Regions from separate parts of the Mycobacterium intracellulare ATCC 13950 genome, predicted to be linked through region 2. Evidence: riboswitches for the same ligand, from Rfam matches in the RefSeq annotation. Region 2 holds a riboswitch; the other holds the start of a gene.

Region 1 (11,286 bases), 2.0 Mb from region 2:
CGCGACCGGCACACCCCACACGGTCCTGCTGACCGGCGCCAACGGCTACCTCGGCCGCTTCCTGGCCCTCGAATGGCTCGAGCGCCTCGCCGAGACCGGCGGGAAGCTCGTCTCCATCGTCCGCGCGACGGACACCGCGGCGGCCGTCAAACGGCTGGAGGCCGTTTTCGACAGCGGGGATCCGCAGTTGCTGGAGCGGTTCCGGACGCTGGCCGCCGAGCACCTGGAAGTCATCGTCGGCGACATCGGTGAGCCCAATCTCGGCCTGGACCAAGCGACTTGGCAGCGCCTGGCCCAGAGCGTGGATCTGATCGTCCACCCGGCCGCGTTGGTCAACCACGTGCTGCCGTACGACCAACTGTTCGGTCCGAACGTCGTCGGCACCGCCGAGTTGATCCGCCTGGCGATCACGACGCGCATCAAGCCCGTCACCTATCTGTCGACCGTCGCCGTGGCGATGACGGTCGATCCCGGCGAGTTCGCCGAAGACGGCGACATCCGCGCGGTCAGCGCGGTACGCCCGATCGACGACAGCTACGCGAACGGGTACGCGAACAGCAAGTGGGCCGGTGAGGTGTTGCTGCGTGAGGCGCACGACCTGTGCGGGTTGCCGGTCGCCGTCTTCCGCTCCGACATGATCCTCGCGCACAGCCGGTATGCCGGGCAGCTGAACGTGCCAGATGCCTTCACCCGCTTGATGTTCAGCCTGCTGACCACCGGCATCGCGCCGACCACGTTCTACCGGACCGACGAACACGGAAACCGAGCCGTGGCCCACTACGACGGGCTGCCCGCCGACTTCGTGGCCGAAGCGGTCACCACGCTCGGCGAACAGATGGCGGCCGAGGAATCCGGCGAGTACCGCTCCTATGACGTGATGAACCCGCACGACGACGGCGTCTCCCTGGACGTGTTCGTCGACTGGCTGATCGCCGCCGGACACGACATCCGGCGCATCGAGGACTATGACGAATGGCTGGGCCGCTTCACCACGGCGCTTCGCGCGTTACCGGACAAGCAGCGCCAGCATTCGGTGTTGCCGCTGCTGGACGCCTACCGGGAACCCGCGACGCCACTGCGGGGAGCGCCGGCCCCCACCGACGTCTTCCGCCACGCGGTGCGGACGGCCAAAATCGGTGCGGACGAGGACATTCCGCACCTGTCGGCGGGGTTGATCGACAAGTACGTCGCCGACCTACGCCTGCTGGGCTTGGTGTAGCCCCGTGCGGTGCTAACCGGGCAGTCCCCGCTTGATCGCATCGTCTTGCTTGCGCGCGATGTCGACGGTCACGGCCGGGTCGAACGGATCGTCGGGTGCGCTGTCGAATTCCAGGGTGACGAGCGCCTTGCCTTCGGTGAACAGCAGGACCGTCATGGCTTGGGAGTTGTCGGGCGAGGCACCCGAAATCGCCGACCCGTTGGCGCCCACGGCGAGCGGCCGCCAGTCGCCGACCACCTTGCCCGCGTATTCGGCTCTGCTGCCGGCGAGTTCGGCCGCGGCCGCCGACGGGTCGGCGGTCACCACGATGGTGTCCCACAGCCGGCGGCCGCTGTCGGCGTTGGCGAACAGCTGCGCGACCCCCGGCGCGTTGTTGGGGTTGAGCATCGGCGACTGGGGTGCCGTGAGACCCCCGCCCACGTCGCCCGGCTTGATCAGCAGGTAGCCGTAATCGGTGGGTTGCCCCGGCGGCGGCCCGGTGACCGCGCCCGAGTCGGTCGGGGATGCGGACGGGCCCGACTCCGCCGCCGACGGCGGTGGGGGCTTGTCGGAGCCGCCGCAGCCCGTGCTCGCGGCGCCGACCGCGACGATCGCGGCCGCGTGCCACACGACCCGGCCGGCGATACCGATTCGAGGAGCCCCCACGCATGTTCCTTCCACGCGTCATCCGTGCCCGAGTTGCTACGAACATATGCCCAACGGGCCGCCGGTGGGTAGCTCTTTGCGTGCCTATGCTGGCGTGGGTGGGGGCATCGTCGCGGTGAGGAGATCGGCATGACCGCTGCAGCGGCGCGCGCCGTACGGTTCGACCGGTACGGGGGGCGTGAGGTGTTGTACGTGGCGGACATCGACATGCCCACGCCCGGACCGGGCGAGGTTGTCGTCGAGGTCCGCGCGGCCGGAATCAATCCCGGCGAGGCCGGCATCCGGGTCGGGGCGATGCACGAGAGGTTCCCGGCCACCTTTCCCTCCGGGGAGGGCAGCGACCTCGCCGGTGTCGTGACCGCGGTGGCGCCCGGGGTCACCGAATTTGCGGTCGGCGACGAGGTTTTGGGATTCAGCCTGCGCCGGTCCAGCCACGCGACCCACGCCGCCGTGCCGGTGGGTCAACTGATTCGTAAGCCCGCCCAACTCGGTTGGGAGACGGCGGGTTCGCTTTACGTGGCCGGCGTGACCGCGTACGCGGCCGTGCGCGCGGTGGCGCCGCAGGCCGGTGAGACGGTCGCCGTGTCGGCAGCCGCGGGCGGGGTGGGCAGCCTGGTGGTGCAACTTCTGGCGCTGCGCGGGGCGCGCGTGCTGGGCATCGCGGGCCCCGGCAACGCCGACTGGCTGCGCGCGCATGGCGTCGTCCCGATCGCCTACGGTGACGGGCTCGCCGGGCGATTGCGCGACGCGGCGCCCGACGGCATCGACGCGTTCATCGACTTGTTCGGCCCGGACTACGTCCAGCTCGCGGTGGACCTCGGCGTCGCGCCGGAGCGGATCAACACCATCATCGCCTTCCAGAAGGCCGGCGAGGTGGGCGCCAAGACCGAGGGCAGCATGGACGCCTCGACACCCGAGGTGCTCGCCGAGATGGCCGGCCTGATCGCCTCCGGCGCCGTCGACTTCGACATCGCCGCGACCTATCCGCTGGACCGGGTCGCCGACGCCTTCGCCGAACTCGAGCGACGGCACACCCACGGGAAAATCGTTCTGCTGCCTACCGACTCACAATGACGAGACCGGCCCGACGACCCCTGCCTGCACGATTTTGATGATGACGAACGCGACGGCGACCACGAGGTAGCCGCGCAGGGTGAACAACCCCGCCCGGCGCATCGGCGACATCGCGGGCCGGTCGAGCAGGGCCAGGTTCGGGGTGACCCAGCCGGCCCGGTCCTGGCGGCGCACGGCCCGCCGTTCGGCACGGGTGAGCGATGCGGCGTCGTCGAGTTCGTCGACCTGCTCCGGGTCCAGCCCGCCTCCGAGCGTGCGCACGATGGCTTCCGCCTCGGCCAGGCTGCGATGCCTGCGGCCGACGACGACCATCACCGCGCCGCCGGCGATGCCGACCGCGGCGCCGGCGGCGAGCCCGGTCTCTATGGTGGCGGTGGACAGGTCCGGGAAGAAGGTCGTCGCCGTTAACGCCAGGGACAACAGCACCAGACACCACACGATGCTCCACGCAACGATGTTCTGCCGCACCGTGTTCACCCACGGTCCCAACACCGCGCGGTCGTTGCACAGCAACACCAGAAACACGGTGGCCGAGGGAAGCAGCACGCCGGCGAGCGCCTGCACGCCCTGGGTCACCAGGCCCAGGACGTGGTCGGGGCTGAAGGACACCGCGGCCGACACCGCAAGCAGCACCGCGTAGCCGCCGTAGAACACCGGCGCCTCGCCGATCTTCCAGTGCAACGAGTGCCGCTTGCCCAGGGCGTCGCCGACGGCATAGGTGGTCGCCAGGCCGACGGCGTTGGCGCCGATCAGCGACGCGTCCAGCAGGATGATCGCGAACAGCGCCCCCACCGTGCCGCCCAGATGCCGCGACAACCCCGCGGCGACCGCTCCGGCGTCGGTGAAGTGCCCGGCGTCGGCGGTGCCCGCCATCCCGAAGGCCGTCACCGCCATCAGCGCCGTCGCCCCGACCATGACCACGACGATCCCGATCACCAAATCGGCCCGGCCGTAAGGGATCCAGCGCGCGGTGATGCGCTTGTCCACCACGTTGGACTGCTGGAAGAACAGCTGCCACGGCGCGACCGTCGTCCCCACGATCGCGACCACCAGCAGCAGCACGGTCGAGTTCAGCCCGCCGGGGAACTGCGGGATCAGCCCGGCCGCAGTCGCTTTCGGGGCCGGATGCGCCAGCAGCACCATCGGGATGATCAGCACGTTCACCGCGATCAACAGGAACATCAACCGCTCCCAGCGGCGAAACGAACCCCCGGCCACGACGGCGAACAACAGCACCGCGGCCGCTGGGACGGCGACGAACTTCGGACAACCCAAGAACCCGAGAGCCATTGACACACCGATGAATTCGGTGACGATCGTCAACGCGTTCAAGATCAGCAGGTCGCCGACGCTGAAGGCGCCCCAGAACTTGCCGAACCGTTCGAAGATCAAGCGCGCGTGACCCACCCGGGCGACCGCGCCCAGCCGCAGCACCATTTCCTGGTTCACGTAGAGCACCGGGATCATCAGCACCAGCGTCCACAGCAGGCCCATCCCGTAGTCCTGGCCGGCCTGGGCGTAGGTCGCGACGCCACCGGCGTCGTTGTCGCCGACCATCACGATCAGACCGGGACCGGTGATGACCGCCAGTGTCTTCAGCCGCCGCCAGCGGCCGGTCACGGTCCCGTCGGTGCGCCCGATGCGACCGAACGCGCCGACGATGTCGCCGACGTGCGCGGTGTCGAGCACCGTCGACGTCGGCGCCTCGGCGCTCGGGTTCTCCGCGGCGGCGGCCGTGCGGCCCGAACCCAGGCCACGGCCGCCGCCGGTGTGGATCGACGTCATCTGGTCCTCGCTGTACGAATCGCTCTCACCACGGGTGAGGGCATGCGGATGCACTCGATGCGCGGGACGAATCACCAGTGGTTGTCGGGGCGTCCCGACGCGTGCCCGCCCAGCGAGGCGGTGACCACAGCGATCGGCATCCGCGAGACGTACAGGTTGGCGCGCTCCTGCGGGGTCAGGTTGGTCCGCAGGTGCAGCTTGTCGGCCAGCAACCGGCCCGCGCGCAGCATCGACCGCCGGCGTCCCCGCGGAACAGCGGAAAAACGGTGCGTAACAACAAAAGCCATGATCTTCTCCTGCCAGGGGTCCGATCGGCATCGGCACTGTCCGTGGGACGTGTCAGCCGCGCAGGACCAAACGCAAGGTCAGGCGGCGGAAGGAATGCCGGAGCCGGATCGGGACAAAACGAATTTCGGATGCGGACTATCGCCGGGACTCATCTCGCCCTCACCTCCTCACGGCCGGGACACACGCGGGTGTCGTCACATTCACCTGAACGAGAGAGGCAGGAATGACCGACGGCACCAAAGCCGCCGGTCGCACCCCTCTCGTCGGAGCTTCGGCACTGCACGGCGTATCCGGAACGTTCCAGAAGCCACTTGGGCTCAACCCTTGGGTCCGGGAAGAGCTGTCCTGACCCGGGGCGTCTCTCGACGTTCGGGGTCAGTGGCCTGTATCCATGCAGACGCCTCACCTACCGAGGTGCTTGCGGAGTCCATAGTGGCACCGCGGCCCGGGCTCGTCAAACTCATTTGCGCTGAGCGTGGCGCCGTCGGCGGGCTCTAAGCGCCCACCCAGGCCGCACGCCGGGTTCGATTGCCCGCCTCCTCACTCGCGCCGTTCCGGCGCTCACCGTCGCCGGGCTAGGCTCGATTGCCCGGCTCCTCACTCGCGCCGTTCCGGCGCTCACCGTCGCCGGGCTACGCTCGGCGAGATGACCACAACGCTGCAGGATCCCCGGGTCGCATCGACGCTCGACCGCATGTACGCCGAGTCGAAGAACCAGATGTCGCTGTTGCGCGAGCGGCGTGGCACCTTCGATCAGCCGATGTCCGCCCAGGAGCGGGCCGACGCGATGAGCGAGTTCTACATCCCGGTGACGCCCGAAGCCGGCCGGCTGCTGTATTCGTTGGTCCGCGCCACCCGCCCGGCGACGGTCGTCGAATTCGGGATGTCGTTCGGCATTTCCGCCGTTCACCTGGCCGCCGCGGTGCGTGACAACGGGAGCGGCCGCGTCGTGACCACCGAGCTCAGCGCCGCCAAGATCGCGGCCGCGAAGAAGACGTTCGCCGAGACGGGCTTGGACGATGTGATCACGATCCTGGAGGGCGATGCGCTGAGCACGTTGAAAAGCGTGGACGGGGCGGTCGATTTTCTGCTGCTCGACGGTTGGAAAGATTTGTACCTGCCCGTGATCGAGCTGCTGGAGCCCCGGCTGTCCATGGGTGCGTTGGTCATCGCCGACAACGCCAGCTCGGCCGATATGGCCCCGTATCTCGACCGCGTGCGCGACCAGGCCAACGGCTACGTCAGCTTCAACTTCCAGGTCCGCGACAGCGACAGCATGGAGATCAGCTGCCGCACAGGCACTTAGCGGCTAGCGCAGCGACTCCTCGAGCCACGGCGTCAGCCACTTCACCCCTTCCGGGGTCAGGTGCACGCCGTCGCTGCGCACCTTGATGCCGTCGACCTTGGCGGTATAGACGCCGTCGGGGCACAGCTTCTTGTTCAGGTCGAGGATCGCGACGTTCGGGTGGTGGCTGACGGTCTTGCGCAGCATGGTGTTCCACAGGTTGACCCGGTCCGGCTGGTCCTCCGGATACAGCCGGCCGTCCGGCTTTTCACCGCCGCGGCTGTAGGGCACGGTCGCCACCACCACCCGCACACCGGTGGAGCCGGCGATGGTCAGCGCCCGCTCCAGCTCGCCGTTGAGGTAGGCGTCGAAGGTCGGGTCGCCGATGTGGGTCCACTGGCCCTCGTTGACGCGGTCCACGGTTTCCCAGCGGCCGATGATCAGCAGCGCGACGTCGGGTTGGTCCTGGGCGACCTGCCTGGCCCATCGGATCGGCCAGCCGTCGCACTCGGATCGCTGCTCGAGGGTTTGGCCCACATACCGGTACGGGGTGCCGCGCACCAGGCTGCATCCGATGACGGTGTGGTCGAGGAACGCGAATCCCGGCGTCGGCGGGAGGTAGTGCATCCACGTCCACCCGATCGAGTCCCCGAACACCGATACGGTGAACGGCCGGTTGGGATCCCGCGGCCGGCTTTCGCCGGGCGGTGACGGCGAGACGGCCGCGACCGCGGAGACTCCGGGCGGCAAGCCCGGTTCGCGCAGCCCCGGCCCGGCTCCCACCGGAACCACCAACAGCGTAACCGCCGCGGCGCTGGCGACGGTCGCCGCCGCCAGCGGTAGCAGCGGCACCCGCGCCGGCCGCCAGCGCCGGATGGGCTGCTCGAGCACCCAGTACGACGCCGCGGCCAACACCACCGTGGCGGCGCACCGCGCGGCGAACAGCGGCAGCCCGGACCACCCGGTGCGTTCGCCGTTGAGCGCCAAGAAGATCGGCCAGTGCCACAGGTACACGCCGTAGGAGATGGTGCCGAGCCACACCAGCGGCGGCAACGCGAGCAAGCGCGCGATGACGCCGCGCTGCTCCAGGGCGACCGGGGCGATGACGAACACGGCCGCGATCGCGACGCCGATCAGCAAGCCGTGGCGGAATTCGCCGCTGGCGCCGGTCGCGTAATGGGTCGCGGCCGCCAGACCCGCCAAACCCAGCAGCGGCAGAATCCGGGCGGCGCGCCGCCCCCACCGCGTGCGGATCATGCACCAGCCGCGGTTCATCGACGGCCAATCCCGCACCAGCAGGGCCGCTGCCGACGCGCCGACCAGGAGCGCCTGCGCGCGGGTGTCGGTGCCGAAATAGATCCGGTCGCGGGTGCCGTCGGACACCATGACGATGGCAAGCGCCGCGGACGCCAGGGCCCCCACGGTGGCGATGACGAACGTCGCGAAGCGCACGCCGCCGACGGTGGCCCGGGTGAAACGGCGCCTCGCGCGCGCCGCCAGCGCCAGCGTGACCGCGACCAGCAGCAGCGGCCAGACGAAGTAGTACTGCTCCTCCACGCCGAGCGACCAGGTGTGCTGCAGCGGCGACGGCGGTGCGCCCTGGGTGAAGTAATCGGTCTTCTGGGCGACGAACCGCCAGTTCGCCAGCCACATGAACGCCGCGATGGCGTCGTCGCGCAGGCCGGTGAGCGACCGCTCGGGCAGCAGCTGCCGGGCCGCGGCCACGGTGAGCACCATCAACACCAGCGCCGGCAGGAGTCGCCGCGCGCGCCGGATCCAGAAGCCGGTGAGGTCGATGCGACCGGTGCGTCCCAGCTCGTCGAGCAGCAGCGAGGTGATGAGGAATCCGCTCAGGACGAAGAAGACGTCGACGCCGATGAATCCGCCGCTGACGCCGGGGATGCCGCCGTGCCCGATGAGCACCAGCGCAACGGCGATCGCGCGCAGGCCGTCGAGCGCCGGGATTCCGCTGCGCCCCTCCGGCCCGTCCCAGACCCCCAGCCGGCCGACCCGGCGCACGGGGGCGACCCATCGGGGCCGAGAACGACGAGCCGGTGCGGGGTGAGACCCGCCCGGCTCGATGCTCGCTGTCAGCGCGCCGTGACTACCATCCCGCCCGGCGCCATGGTTGATGCCGATACGTCGCTGCCCCTCCTCGTGAACGGAGCCAGCTTAAGGGCGGACGCGCGGGATCGCGGGGAGGACACGCAACGGTTTTCCGCTGCGCTGCGTTCGGATTTCGGGGTCGGGCGTCAGGCCTTGCCGGGCGCGTAGCCCAGGGTGCTCTTGACCTCCAGGTACTCGTGGAAGCCGAATTCGCTCCATTCGCGGCCGTTGCCGCTGCGCTTGTAGCCGCCGAACGGCGCGTTCATGTCGAACGCGTGATTGATCGTCACCCATCCCGCGCGGATCCGGCGGGCAACCTCGCGCGCCGTGTCGAGGTCGGCCCCGGAGACATAGCCGGCGAGGCCGTACTCGGTGTCGTTGGCGATCTCGACGGCCTGGTCGATGTCGTCGTAGCCGAGGATGCACAGCACCGGCCCGAAGATCTCCTCGCGCGCGATCGTCATGTCGTTGGTGACATGCGCGAAGACTGTCGGCTTGACGTAGTACCCCGTGTCCAGCCCCGCCGGTCGGCCCGGGCCGCCCGCGACCACGGTCGCGCCCTCGTCGATGCCCTGCTGGATCAGCCGCTGCACCTTCTCGAACTGCGTCCTCGACGCCACCGGCCCGATCGCCGTCGCGTCGTCGGCGCTGCCCACCTTGACCTGTTCGGCCACCTCGCGCGCGATCGTAATGGCCTCGGCCATCCGTGAATTCGGCACCAGCATGCGCGACGGCGCGTTACAGCTCTGCCCGGAGTTGGGCATCATGTTGGCCACGCCCGCGCGGACGCCGTCGGCGAAGCCGCCATCGTCGAGGACGATGTTGGGGCTCTTGCCGCCGAGTTCCTGGGTCACTCGCTTCACCGTCGGGGCGGCGTTCTTGGCGACCTCGATGCCGGCGCGGGTGGACCCGGTGAACGACACCATGTCGATGTCGGGATGGCTCGCCAGCGCCGCGCCCACGCCCGCGCCGTCACCGTTGACCAGATTGAACACCCCGGCCGGCACGCCCGCGGCGGCCAGGATCTCGGCGAAGATGTACGGCGAATACGGCGCGACCTCAGAGGGTTTCAGGACGACGGTGCAGCCGGTGGCCAGCGCCGGATACACCTTGACGGCGACCTGGTTGATCGGCCAGTTCCACGGCGTGATCAAGCCGCAGACACCGATCGGCTCCTTGGCGATCAGGGTCTCCCCTTTGTGTTCGGAGAACGGGAAGTTCTTCAGCACGTCGATGGCCGTCGTGAGGTGGCCGATGCCGAGGAAGACCTGCGGGCCCGCGGCCAGTGAGGGCGGCGCGCCGATCTCCTCGGTGACCGCCTCGGCGAGATCGTCGGCCCGCTTCTGGTATTCGGCGAGGATGGACTGCAACAGGTCCAGGCGCTGTTCGCGGGTGCTCAGCGACCAGCCCGCGAAGGCGCGCCGGGCGGCCTGAACCGCCACGTCGACGTCGGCCGCCGACCCCAGCGAGATCTTTCCCGAAACCTGCTCGGTCGCCGGGTTTTCCACCTCGAAGGGGTTGGGCCGCACCGGGTCGACCCATCGTCCGTCGATGTAGAACTTCAGGTATTCGCGCATAGCTAGCACTCTTCCTTAGTTGCGGCGCTCACTGGGTGCCTTCTGCATACCAGGTACGGAATCGGTCGTACTTGGGCATCTCCTCGGAGTTGGCCTTCGGGTCGATGCACACGTGCACCACACCGACTTTGCCGCTGGCGTAGGCGCGTGCGATGGCCGGCCCGATCTCGGATTCCTTCTCGACGAACTCGCCGTGGCACCCGAAGCCCTCCGCGATCTTGTCCATCCGGACGTCCTTGCTCCAGTGCACGCCGGGCTGCGGTGACGGCTGGGCGAACGTGCGCTTGTAGACGCCGACCTCCAGGCCCCACTGGTGGTCGACGCCCACCACGCACACCAGCGGAAGGTTCTGCCGCGCAGCCGTTTCCAGTTCCGCGATGTGGAAGAGGAAGGCCGAGTCGCTGGTCAGCAGCATGACGGGGCGCTTGCCGCCCTCGGCGACGGATGCCCCGACCGCGTAGGGCAGGCCGGTGCCGAGGTGGCCGAAGTTCTGGTTCCAGATGACATCGCGCGGTTTGGCCTGCGAGTAGGTCCACTGAAAGATGACGGTCGCGCCGCCATCGCGGACCATGATGGCGTCGTCGAGTTCGTTGAACGCCTTGGTGGCCTCGACGACATAGCGCGCCGGGTGGATCGGCGAACGACCCGACGGCGCGGTCTCGGCGAGCTGTGCGAGCTCCTCGGCGTCGGCCTTGACCAACTTCTCGAGGCCGGGGGATGGGGTGCGCGGGGTGTCCCGGAGCGCCTCGACCAGCTGCGGCACGACGCCGCGCAGATCGCCGACCAGCGGCACGTCGAACTGTCGGTTGACGCCGATGGCGGCCGGGTCCTGCTCGACGTACACCCATTTGCGATTCGCGTCGTTGCCCGCCCAATGCTGGGTCCGGCCGTAGTGCATGGGCTCACCGAGTTCGGTTCCCAACGCGACGCACAGGTCGGATTGCTCGACCGCCTCGTTGGCGGCCGGGGAGAACAGGTAGGGGAAGGTCCGCTCCTGCAGGCCCGGGATGTACGAAGTACCCCCGGAGGTCTGGATGACCGGGCAGGCCATCAGGTCGGCGAGCTCCTTCACCGCGGGGCCGGTGCGCGACGTGTGCACGCCGTGGCCCACCAACAGGATCGGGCTCTTCGCTTCGCGAATCAGCTTGGCGGCCTTGGCGATCTCTGGGGCGCCCGCCCCCTGGTTGACGAGGCGATACCGATGCGGCGGCAGCGGATCGGCCACGTCGAGCTCTTCGAGGATGACGTGCGACGGGTATTCGACGTAGGCCGGGCCGGGGGTGCCGGACATGGCCCGGCGGATGGCC
Region 2 (11,286 bases):
TCATCGATCAGCTGCACGGCCCGTCGCCGGTGTACAACATGGCGGCGGCGCTGCGCCTCGCCGGGCGCCTGGACGCAGGTGCGCTGGGTGCCGCGTTCGCCGATGTGGTGGCGCGGCACGAGAGTTTGCGGACGGTGTTCGCCGCCACCGAGGGCATACCGCAGCAGGTGGTGCTGCCGCCCGATCGGGCCGACGTCACATGGCAGACCATCGACGCCACCGGCTGGTCACCGGCCCGGCTGGAGGGCGCCATCCGCGACGCGGCCCGGCACACCTTCGACCTGGCGACCGAAATCCCGCTGCGGGCAATGCTTTTCCGGGTGAGCGACGAGGAACACGTGCTGGTGGCCGTGGTGCACCACATCGCTGCCGACGGGTGGTCGCTGACTCCGCTGGTGCGCGACCTGGCGCTCGCCTATGCCAGCCGGTCGGTCGGGGATGCGCCGGGCTGGGCGCCGCTGCCGGTGCAGTACGTCGACTACACGCTCTGGCAGCGCGCCCAGTTCGGTGACCTGGAAGACCCGGGCAGCCCGATCGCCGCGCAGCTCGCGTACTGGGAGGAGGCGCTGGCCGGCCTGCCGGAACGGCTGGAACTGCCCACCGATCGTCCGTATCCGTTGGTGGCCGATTTCCGCGGGGCCAGCGTGGCCGTCGACTGGCCGGCGGAGTTGCAGCAGCGGGTGCGCGCGGTGGCGGGCGCGCACAACGCGACGAGCTTCATGGTGGTGCAGGCCGCGCTGGCGGTGCTGTTGGCCAAGATCAGCGCGAGTTCTGATGTGGCGGTGGGCTTCCCGATCGCCGGGCGGCGCGACCCGGCCCTCGACGATGTGGTGGGCTTCTTCGTCAACACCTTGGTGCTGCGCGTCGATCTCGGCGGCGACCCCACGATTGCCGAACTACTGGCGCGGGTGCGCCAACGCAGCCTGGCCGCCTACGAGCATCAGGACGTGCCGTTCGAGGTCCTCGTCGAACGGCTCAACCCGGCCCGCAGCCTCGCGCACCATCCGCTGGTGCAGGTCATGCTGGCCTGGCAGAACGACGAACCCACCGACGTGAGCCTGGGCGACGTGCGCATCACCGCGCTGCCGGTCGACACCCGCACCGCCCGCACGGATCTCGCGTGGTCGCTGGCCGAACGCTGGAGCGCCGACGGCCGGCCCGCCGGCATCGGCGGTGCCGTGGAGTTCCGCACCGACGTGTTCGACACCGCCACCATCCAAAGTCTGATCGAACGATTGCAGCGGGTGCTGGCGGCCATGACCACCGACCCCGCCCGGCGGCTGTCGTCGATCGACGTGCTCGGCCCCGACGAGCACGCCCGGCTCGACGCGATCGGGAACCGGGCGGCGCTGACCCTGCCACCGCACGCACCGGCCTTGACCCGGGCCTCGATCCCGGCGCTGTTCGCCGCCCACGTCGCGCGCACCCCCGAAGCGGTGGCGCTGAGCGACCGGGACCGTTCGATGACCTACCGCGAATTCGATGAGTCCACAAACCGGTTGGCGCACTTGCTCGTTGAGCGGGGAGCGCGGCCGGGGCGGTGCGTCGCCGTCCTGATGGAGCGCTCGGCGCCCGCGATCGTCGCGATCGTGGCGGTGCTGAAGACGGGGGCCGCCTACCTGCCGATCGACCCGGCGATGCCGGACACGCGGGTCGCATTCATGCTGACCGACGCCGCACCGATCGTCGCCCTCACCACCGCGGAACTGCGAGACCGGCTCGACGGTTTCGACGGAGCTGTCATCGACGCCGACGACCCCGCCGTGCACACCCGGCCCGCCACCGCCCTGCCGCCGCCGGCCGACGACAACATCGCCTACGTCATCTACACCTCCGGCACCACCGGCACCCCCAAGGGCGTGGCGGTCACCCACCACAACGTCACCCACCTGCTCGCCTCGCTGCTCGACCGGCCGGCGCCGGCGGGGGTGTGGAGCCAGTGCCATTCGCTGGCCTTCGACTTCTCGGTGTGGGAGATCTTCGGCGCCCTGCTGGGCGGCGGACGCCTGCTGGTCGTGCCCGACGAGGTGGTGCGCTCGCCGGAAGACCTGCACGCCTTGCTGATCGCCGAGAACGTCAGCGTGCTGAGCCAAACCCCGTCGGCGTTCTCGGCGCTGCAGAGCCTGGACGGCGCGCGGTCGGGCCCGCGGCTCAACGTCCGGGCCCTCGTGTTCGGGGGCGAAGCGCTGAGCCCGCAACGGCTGGCGAAGTGGCTCGACAGCCATCCCCACCGGCCGCGCGTGATCAACATGTACGGCATCACCGAGACGACGGTGCACGCCTCCTACCGGGAGATCGTCGACAACGACATCGACACCAACGCCAGCCCCATCGGAATGCCATTGGCGCATCTGGGATTTTTCGTGCTCGACGCGTGGCTGCGGCCGGTGCCCGAGGGTGTGACGGGCGAGCTGTACATCGCCGGTTCCGGCGTCGCGGCCGGTTACGTCGGCCGGGCCGGCCTGACGGCGTCCCGGTTCGTCGCCTGCCCGTTCGGCGAGGACGGCGCGCGCATGTACCGCACCGGGGATCTGGTGCGGTGGGGCCCGGGCGGACAGCTGCACTATCTCGGCCGCGCCGACGAGCAGGTCAAGATCCGCGGCTACCGCATCGAGCTCGGCGAGATCCAGTCCGCGCTCACCGAATTGGACGGCATCGAACAGGCCGCGGTCGTCGCCCGCGAGGACCGGCCCGGCGACAAACGGCTCGTCGGCTACATCACCGGGACCGCCGATCCGGTCGAGGTCCGCGCCCGGCTGGCCGAGCATCTGCCGGCCTACATGGTCCCGGCCACGGTGCTCGCCGTCGACGCAATGCCGCTGACCGCCAACGGAAAACTCGACACCCGCGCGCTGCCCGCACCCGACCACTCGCACCGGTCGCAGGGCTCCGATCACTACCGCGCCCCGACCACCGCCGTCGAGCGGGCCCTGGCCGATATCTACACCCACGTCCTGGGCGTCGAGAACGTCGGGATCGACGACTCCTTCTTCGACCTCGGCGGGGACTCGCTGTCGGCCATGCGCCTGGTCGCGGAGGTCAACACCGGCCTCGACGTCCACCTCGGCGTGCGGGCCCTGTTCGAGGCGCCCACCATTCGCCGGCTGGCGGCGCGCCTGGGCACCGACGGCGGAGCGCGCGCGCCGCTGGTGGCCGGCGAGCGGCCGGAGATGGTGCCGTTGTCGTTCGCCCAGTCGCGGCTGTGGTTCATGGGCCAATTGCACGGGCCCTCACCGGTGCACAACATGGCGATCGCGTTGCAGCTGCACGGGCGCCTGGACGCCGAGGCCTTCGGCGCGGCGCTGGCCGACGTGATGGCCCGCCACGAGAGCCTGCGGACGATGTTCCCGGCGCGGGAGGGGATACCGCGGCAGCTGGTCGTCGATGTGGACGACGCCGACTGCGGCTGGCAGATCAGCGACGCGCGCGGGTGGTCGACCACCCGGCTGGGCAACGCGGTCGAGACCCTGGTGGGTCACCGGTTCGACCTGGCCACCGAAATCCCGCTGCGGGCAATGCTTTTCCGGGTGAGCGACGACGAACACCTGCTGGTGGCCGTGGTGCACCACATCGCCGCCGACGGGTGGTCGCTCACCCCGCTGGTGCGCGACCTGGGGGAGGCCTACGCCAGCCGCTCGGCCGGCTGCGCCCCGGACTGGGCGCCGCTGCCGGTGCAGTACGTCGACTACACGCTCTGGCAGCGCGCCCAATTCGGCGAACTGCAGGATCCGCACAGCCTGATCGCCGGACAGGTGCGGTATTGGGAACACGCCCTGGCCGGAATGCCCGAGCGGCTCGAATTGCCCACGGACCGTCCGTATCCGTTGGTGGCCGATTTCCGCGGCGCGAGCGTGGCCGTCGACTGGTCGGCGGAGTTGCAGCAGCGGGTGCGCGCGGTGGCGGGCGCGCACAACGCGACGAGCTTCATGGTGGTGCAGGCCGCGCTGGCGGTGCTGTTGGCCAAGATCAGCGCGAGTTCTGATGTGGCGGTGGGCTTTCCGATCGCCGGGCGGCGCGATCCGGCCCTCGACGACGTGGTGGGCTTCTTCGTCAACACCTTGGTGCTGCGCGTCGACCTGGCCGGTGACCCCACCATCGCCGAGGTGCTGGCCCACGTCCGCGCGCGCAGCCTGGCCGCCTACGAGCATCAGGACGTGCCGTTCGAGGTCCTCGTCGAACGGCTCAACCCGGCCCGCAGCCTCGCGCACCATCCGCTGGTGCAGGTCATGCTGGCCTGGCAGAACACCGACTCCGCGGAGCTGAGCCTGGGCGACGTGCGCGTCACCCCGCTGCCGGTCGACACCCGCACCGCCCGCATGGATCTCGCGTGGTCGCTGGCCGAACGCTGGAGCGCCGACGGCCGGCCCGAGGGCATCGGCGGGGCCGTGGAGTTCCGCACCGACGTGTTCGACACCGCCACCATCCAACGTCTGATCGAACGATTGCAGCGGGTGCTGGAGGCCATGACCGCCGACCCCGCCCGGCGGCTGTCGTCGATCGACGTGCTCGGCCCCGACGAGCACGCCCGCCTCGACGCGATCGGCAACCGCGCGGTGCTGGACGGCCCGTCGCGCCCGCCGATGTCGATACCCGAGGTATTCGCCGACCACGTCGCGCGCACCCCGCAAGCGGTGGCCGTCACCCACGGTGCGGACTCGTGGACATACCGCGAACTCGACCAGTCAGCAAACCGATTGGCGCACTTGCTCATTGACCACGGCTGCGGGCCGGGGCAGTGCGTGGCGCTGCTCACCGAGCGCTCGGCGCGGGCCGTCGTCGCCATCCTGGCGGTGCTCAAAACCGGGGCCGCGTACGTCCCGATCGACCCAGGCCTGCCCGCCGCCCGAATCGACTTCATGCTCGCCGACGCCGCACCGGCGGCGGTGCTCACCACCGCCGAACACCGCTCGCGCCTCGACGATTTCGACGTGCTCGTCATCGATATCGATGACCCGGCGATCCAGCACCGGCCCACCACGGCGTTGCCGGCGCCCGCGCCGCACCACATCGCGTACACGATCTACACCTCGGGCACCACCGGAGTTCCCAAGGGCGTGGCGGTCACCCACCACAACGCCACGCAATTGTTCGCCTCCCTGGGGGCCGCCGGTCTGCCCGCGGCACCGGCACGGGTGTGGAGCCACTGCCATTCCCTGGCGTTCGACTTCTCGGTGTGGGAGATCTTCGGCGCGCTGCTGCACGGCGGGCGGGTGCTCGTCGTACCGGACGAGGTCGTGCGTTCCCCGAAAGACCTGCACGCCTTGCTCGTCGCCGAACGCGTCGACATGCTGACCCAGACACCGTCCGAGGTGACGATGCTCTCGACCGAGGGCCTGGAGTCCGCGGTGCTGGCGGTCGCGGGCGAAGCGTGCCCGGCCGAAATCGTGCAGCGGTGGGCGTCCGGGCGGGTGATGGTCAACGTCTACGGCCCCACCGAGATCACGATCGTCGCGGCCGTCAGCGCGCCGCTGACACCGGGACCCGAAGCGCCGCCGATCGGTTCGCCGGTATCCGGGGCCGCGCTGTTCGTGCTCGACGGATGCCTGCAGCCGGTGCCCGCGGGCGTGGTCGGCGAGCTGTACGTGGCCGGCGGCGGCGTGTCGACCGGTTACCTGGGCCGGCCCGGTCTGACCGCGTCCCGGTTCGTGGCGTGCCCCTTCGGCGGGGAGGGCGCGCGCATGTATCGCACCGGCGACCTGGCGTCGTGGGGTTCCGACGGGCAGCTGCGCTACGTCGGGCGCGCCGACGAACAGGTCAAGATCCGCGGGTATCGCATCGAACTCGGCGAAATCCAATTGGCGCTGGCCGCGCTGGACGGTGTGGAGCAGGCGCTGGTGATCGCCCGCGAGGACCGCCCGGGCGACAAGCGTCTGGTCGGCTACATCACCGGGACGGCCAACCCGGCCGAACTCCGCACCCTGCTGGCCGACCGGCTGCCCGCCTACATGGTGCCGGCCGCGGTGGTGGTGCTCGACAGGCTGCCGCTGACACCCGCCGGCAAACTCGACGTCCGCGCCCTGCCCGCCCCCGATTACCAGGGCGGCGACGACTACCTCGCCCCGGCCACCGCGGTCGAGGAGATCCTGGCCTGGCTCTACGCCCAGGTGCTGGGCCTCGAGCGGGTCGGGGTGCAGGAGTCGTTCTTCGACCTGGGCGGGGATTCCCTGTCGGCCATGCGCCTGGTCGCCGCGATCTACAACGCCCTCGACATCCACCTGCCCGTGCGCGCCGTCTTCGAGGCGCCGTCGGTGCGCAGCCTGAGCCAGCAGCTCAACCGCGATCACGATGCCGGGGAAGGCCACCAGGGCGACTTCGCGTCGGTGCACGGCCGCGACGCCACCGAGGTGTACGCCTGCGACCTCACGCTGGACAAGTTCATCGACGCCCCGACGCTGGCCGCCGCGCCGTCGCTGCCGGGGCCGAGCGCCGAGGTGCGCACGGTGCTACTGACCGGGGCCACCGGCTTTTTGGGTCGCTACCTGGTGCTGCAATGGCTGGAACGGTTGGAACTGGCCGACGGCAAGCTGATCTGCCTGGTGCGGGCCACCTCCGACGAGGATGCGCGGCGCCGGCTGCAGAGGACCTTCGACCCCCCCGGGTTTGCAGGGGACCCCGCTTTGCGGCGGTATTTCGACGAGCTCGCCGCCGACCACCTCGAGGTCATCGCCGGCGACAAGGGCCGCACCAATCTCGGCCTGGACGAACAGACCTGGCAGCGGCTGGCCGACACCGTCGACCTCATCGTCGACTCCGCGGCGGTGGTCAACGGCGTGCTGCCCTACAGCGAGCTGTTCGCCCCCAACGTCGCCGGCACCGCCGAGCTGATCCGGCTCGCGCTGACCACCAAACTCAAGCCGTACACGTATGTCTCGACCGCCAACGTCGGCGACCAGATCGAGCCGGCCGCGTTCACCGAGGACGCCGACGTCCGCGTCGCCGGCCCGATCCGCACGATCGACGGCAGCTACGGCAACGGCTACGGCAACAGCAAGTGGGCCGGCGAGGTGCTGCTGCGCGAGGCCCACGACCTGTGCGCGCTGCCCGTCGGCGTGTTCCGCTGCGACATGATCCTGGCCGACACCACCTACGCCGGCCAGCTCAACCTGTCCGACATGTTCACCCGGTTGCTGTTCAGCGTCGTCGCCAGCGGCGTCGCGCCGCGCTCGTTCTACCAGCTCGACGCCCGCGGCAACCGGCAACGCGCGCACTTCGACGCCCTGCCGGTCGAGTTCGTCGCCGAGTCGATCACCACGCTGGGCGCCCAGGTGGGCCGCGATTCCGCCGCAGGGTTCGAGACCTATCACGTGATGAACCCGCACGACGACGGCATCGGGCTCGACGAGTACGTCGACTGGGTCATCGAGGCCGGCTATCCGATCGAGCGGGTCGACGACTTCGGGGAGTGGCTGCACCGGATGGAGACCGCGCTGCACGCCCTGCCGGAACGCCAGCGCCACCAGTCGGTGCTGCAGCTACTGCAGTTGCGCAACGCCCAACACGTGCCGCCGGCGGACCCGGCGCGCGGCTGCCTGGGACCGACCGAACGGTTCCGCGCCGCGGTGCAGGAAGCCAAAATCGGCCCCGATAACGACATCCCGCACATCACCGCGGCGGTGATCGTCAAATACGTGACCGACCTGCGGTTGCTCGGTCTGCTCTGAAATATTTTGGCCTGCAGCGTATTTCGCCGCCGTGTCCGAAGTCGTCGTCGCCACGCCTCCCGCTGACTACCATGACCGTAGAACGCGACGGTCCCGCCGCCGGAGAGGAGTGCTCATCCGATGACAACAGCGCGCCTGCCCAAACTGCCACTGGACGAAGCCAAAGCCGCCGCCGACGAAGCGGCCGTCCCCAACTATATGGCCGAACTGAGCATCTTCCAAGTGCTGCTCAACCATCCGCCGCTGGCGCGCGCCATCAACGACCTGCTCGCCACCATGCTCTGGCACGGCGCCCTCGACGCGCGGTTGCGCGAGTTGGCGATCATGCGGATCGGCTGGCTGACCGCGTGCGACTACGAGTGGACGCAGCATTGGCGCGTCGCGTCCCGGCTCGGCGTCCCGGGTGACGACCTGCTCGGCGTGCGAGATTGGCGGAACTACGCCGGGTTTGGGCCCGCCGAGCGGGCGGTGCTGGCGGCGACCGACGACGTGGTGCGCGACGGCGCGGTCAGCGCCGCGAGCTGGGCGGCCTGCGAGCGCGAATTCGACGGCGACACAACGGTTCTCGTCGAGCTGGTCACGGTCATCGGCGCGTGGCGCATGGTCTCCTCCATCCTGCAGAGCCTTGAGGTGCCGCTTGAGGACGGCGTATCGAGCTGGCCTCCGGACGGCCGGCCGCCCGGGCCCAAGGGTTGAGCCGGCGGCGCGAATTGCACAGGGCCGTAAGCGATTGACTTCTCAAGCGGGAACTCTTAGCGTCGGGCAATGAGAACCAGGGTCGCCGAGATGCTCGGTGTCGAATTCCCGATCTGCGCCTTCAGCCATTGCCGCGACGTGGTGGCCGCGGTGACCAACGCGGGCGGATTCGGCATCCTGGGCGCCACCGCGCACAGCCCGGCGCGACTGCGCAGCGAGCTGACCTGGATCGAGCAGCAGACCGGCGGCAAGCCCTACGGGGTCGACCTGCTGCTGCCGCCCAAATACGTCGGCGCCGAGCAGGGCGGGATCGACACCGACCAGGCCCGGACCCTGCTGCCCGAGGAGCATCGCGCGTTCGTCGACGACCTGCTGGCCCGCTACGGCGTGACGGCGCCCGCCGGGGACGCCCGCCCGTCCGTGGGCGGTTTGAACATCTCGCCCAAGAGCTACCAGCCGCTGCTCGACGTGGCCTTCGACCACGACATCCGGCTGATCGCCAGCGCGCTCGGCCCACCCCCGTCGGACCTCGTCGAACGCGCCCACGCCGCCGGCGTGCTGGTGGCCGCGCTGGCCGGCACCACCCGCCACGCCCAGCGGCACGCCGCCGCCGGCGTCGACCTGATCGTCGCGCAGGGCACCGAGGCGGGCGGCCACACCGGCGAGGTGGCGACGATGGTGCTGGTGCCGGAGGTCGTCGACGCCGTGGCCCCGGTGCCGGTGCTCGCCGCCGGGGGGATCGCCCGCGGCCGCCAGATCGCGGCGGCGCTGGCGCTGGGCGCCGAGGGCGTGTGGTGCGGGTCGGTGTGGCTGACCACCGAGGAAGCCGAGACGGTGCCCGTGGTCAAGGAGAAGTTCCTGGCCGCCACGTCCTCGGACACGGTGCGGTCGCGCTCGATGACCGGCAAGCCGGCGCGCATGCTGCGCACCGCCTGGACCGAGGAGTGGGACCGGCCGGAGAACCCCGACCCGCTGGGCATGCCGTTGCAGACCGCGCTGATCACCGAGCCGCAGCTGCGCATCAATTCCGCCGCCGCCCACGACGGTGCCAGGGCGCGTGAGCTGGCGACTTACTTCGTCGGGCAGGTGGTGGGCTCGCTCGATCGGGTCCGCCCGACGCGCTCGGTGGTGCTGGACATGGTCGAGGAATTCATCGACACGATCGGCCGGCTCGACGGCCTGGTCGAGAAGTGATCGCGGTCCGGTCGGTAACGAATCGCGGACACGCTGTCCAGGGATTTGACCGCGTCAGACCGCTCGTGCATTATCGGTCGGGTAAGCACCTCGTTAGGTGAGGCGTCTACACGAATACAGGCCACTGACCCCGAACGTCGAAAGACGCCCCGGGTCAGGACAGCTCCTCCCGGCTTAAGGGTTGAGCCCAGGTGGCTTCCGGTTTGGTTTTTCCAGGCCAGGACACGTCGTGTGGTGCCGAAGCTCTGACGAGAGGGGTGCGGATCTCCGGCGGTCGTCGGATTCTGCTCCTTTTGCTGCGCCTAGATCGCATGCGACCCCGCATGCGTCGCGACCGCGAGGAGGTGAGGGACACATGAGTTCTTGCGATAGTCCGGATCGAAGTCCGAACCCTGTTTCGTCCCGATCCGTTCTCCGGCGCGACCTCCTCGGCTGAGGCGTCGCACACGCTAAGTGCTTATCCGCCAAGCGTTCTGAGATCGGAACCCACCCGGGACGGGACACGTCAGTCCTTTTTTGGTCCCCGTTGGAATTCTCCTCTAGGAGTCGATCATGACCGCAGCTCTCTACGACGACGTCGTCACCGTCGCGCCCGCCCGCACCCTGAGGGTGGTACGCGACGTCCCCGAAATCCACGTCCCCGAGCCCGTGGAAGAGCCGCGCCGCAGCGACTTCCCGCTCTTCGGCCCGGGCGGCGACCCGCTGATCCACGGGGCCTGCCGGTTGCTCAGCATTCCGCTGCGCCACGTGTACGCGGCGCTGTGGCGGGTGGGTGTGCTCGAGGTTCGGGGCCAGTAGAATCGTTCCATTGGCGTCGATCCGGCCATCACCGGGGAGCTTTCGGAAGAACAGCCGTTCCGGCTCAGTAGAACCGAACGGGTAGGCCCGTCACAGCCTTCGATGAGCGGTCGCGCGTGAGCGCGGCAAGCGGGGTGGTACCGCGGCGCTCGCGCAGCCGGCGCGTCGTCGTCCCCAGGCCTGGAGACTGGCACAGGAGACGACGTTTGACCGAGCACACATACCCGAAGCCGGCGGGCGGGGCGCCCGACTTCCCGGCCCTCGAGGTCGAGGTGCTGGACTACTGGGCTCGAGACGACACCTTCCGCGCCAGCATCGCCCGCCGCGACGGCTCGCCGGAGTACGTGTTCTACGACGGGCCGCCGTTCGCCAACGGCCTGCCGCACTACGGGCACCTGCTCACCGGCTACGTCAAGGACATCGTCCCGCGCTACCGCACCATGCGCGGCTACAAGGTGGAGCGTCGATTCGGCTGGGACACCCACGGGCTGCCGGCCGAACTCGAGGTCGAGCGCCAGTTGGGCATCACCGACAAGTCCCAAATCGACGACATGGGCATCGCCGCCTTCAACGACGCCTGCCGCGCCTCGGTGCTGCGCTACACCGACGAGTGGCAGGCCTACGTCACCCGCCAGGCGCGCTGGGTCGATTTCGACAACGACTACAAGACGCTGGACCTGCCGTACATGGAGTCGGTGATCTGGGCGTTCAAACAGCTGTGGGACAAGGGCCTGGCGTATGAGGGCTACCGGGTGTTGCCCTATTGCTGGCGCGACGAAACCCCGTTGTCCAACCACGAATTGCGGATGGACGACGACGTCTACCAGAGCCGCCAGGACCCCGCGCTCACCGTCGGATTCCGGGTGGTGGGCGGTTCGCTTGATGGCGCGCATCTGCTGGTGTGGACGACGACGCCCTGGACGTTGCCGTCCAACCT

What was found. A riboswitch is a leader RNA that binds a small molecule or an ion and turns the genes downstream of it on or off. The one in region 2 is predicted to bind magnesium.
Region 1: it holds a riboswitch for magnesium, as region 2 does, so the genes downstream of both, OCU_RS51245 (hypothetical protein) here and OCU_RS39900 (Rv1535 family protein) in region 2, are expected to answer to the same signal.

The regions. Positions count from the first base shown of each region.
Region 1 is NC_016946.1:5,256,822-5,268,107, forward strand. It holds gene car (carboxylic acid reductase) at 1-1,219, shown strand, start outside; gene OCU_RS49325 (hypothetical protein) at 1,232-1,864, opposite strand; gene OCU_RS49330 (NADP-dependent oxidoreductase) at 1,994-2,938, shown strand; gene OCU_RS49335 (NRAMP family divalent metal transporter) at 2,930-4,723, opposite strand; gene OCU_RS51245 (hypothetical protein) at 4,795-5,010, opposite strand; M-box (ykoK) riboswitch at 5,260-5,432, opposite strand; gene OCU_RS49340 (O-methyltransferase) at 5,658-6,317, shown strand; gene OCU_RS49345 (acyltransferase family protein) at 6,321-8,315, opposite strand; gene OCU_RS49350 (aldehyde dehydrogenase family protein) at 8,549-9,979, opposite strand; gene OCU_RS49355 (thiamine pyrophosphate-binding protein) at 10,008-11,286, opposite strand, start outside.
Region 2 is NC_016946.1:3,269,331-3,280,616, reverse strand. It holds gene OCU_RS39915 (non-ribosomal peptide synthase/polyketide synthase) at 1-7,661, shown strand, start outside; gene OCU_RS39910 (carboxymuconolactone decarboxylase family protein) at 7,782-8,357, shown strand; gene OCU_RS39905 (NAD(P)H-dependent flavin oxidoreductase) at 8,427-9,551, shown strand; M-box (ykoK) riboswitch at 9,634-9,815, shown strand; gene OCU_RS39900 (Rv1535 family protein) at 10,104-10,349, shown strand; gene ileS (isoleucine--tRNA ligase) at 10,556-11,286, shown strand, end outside.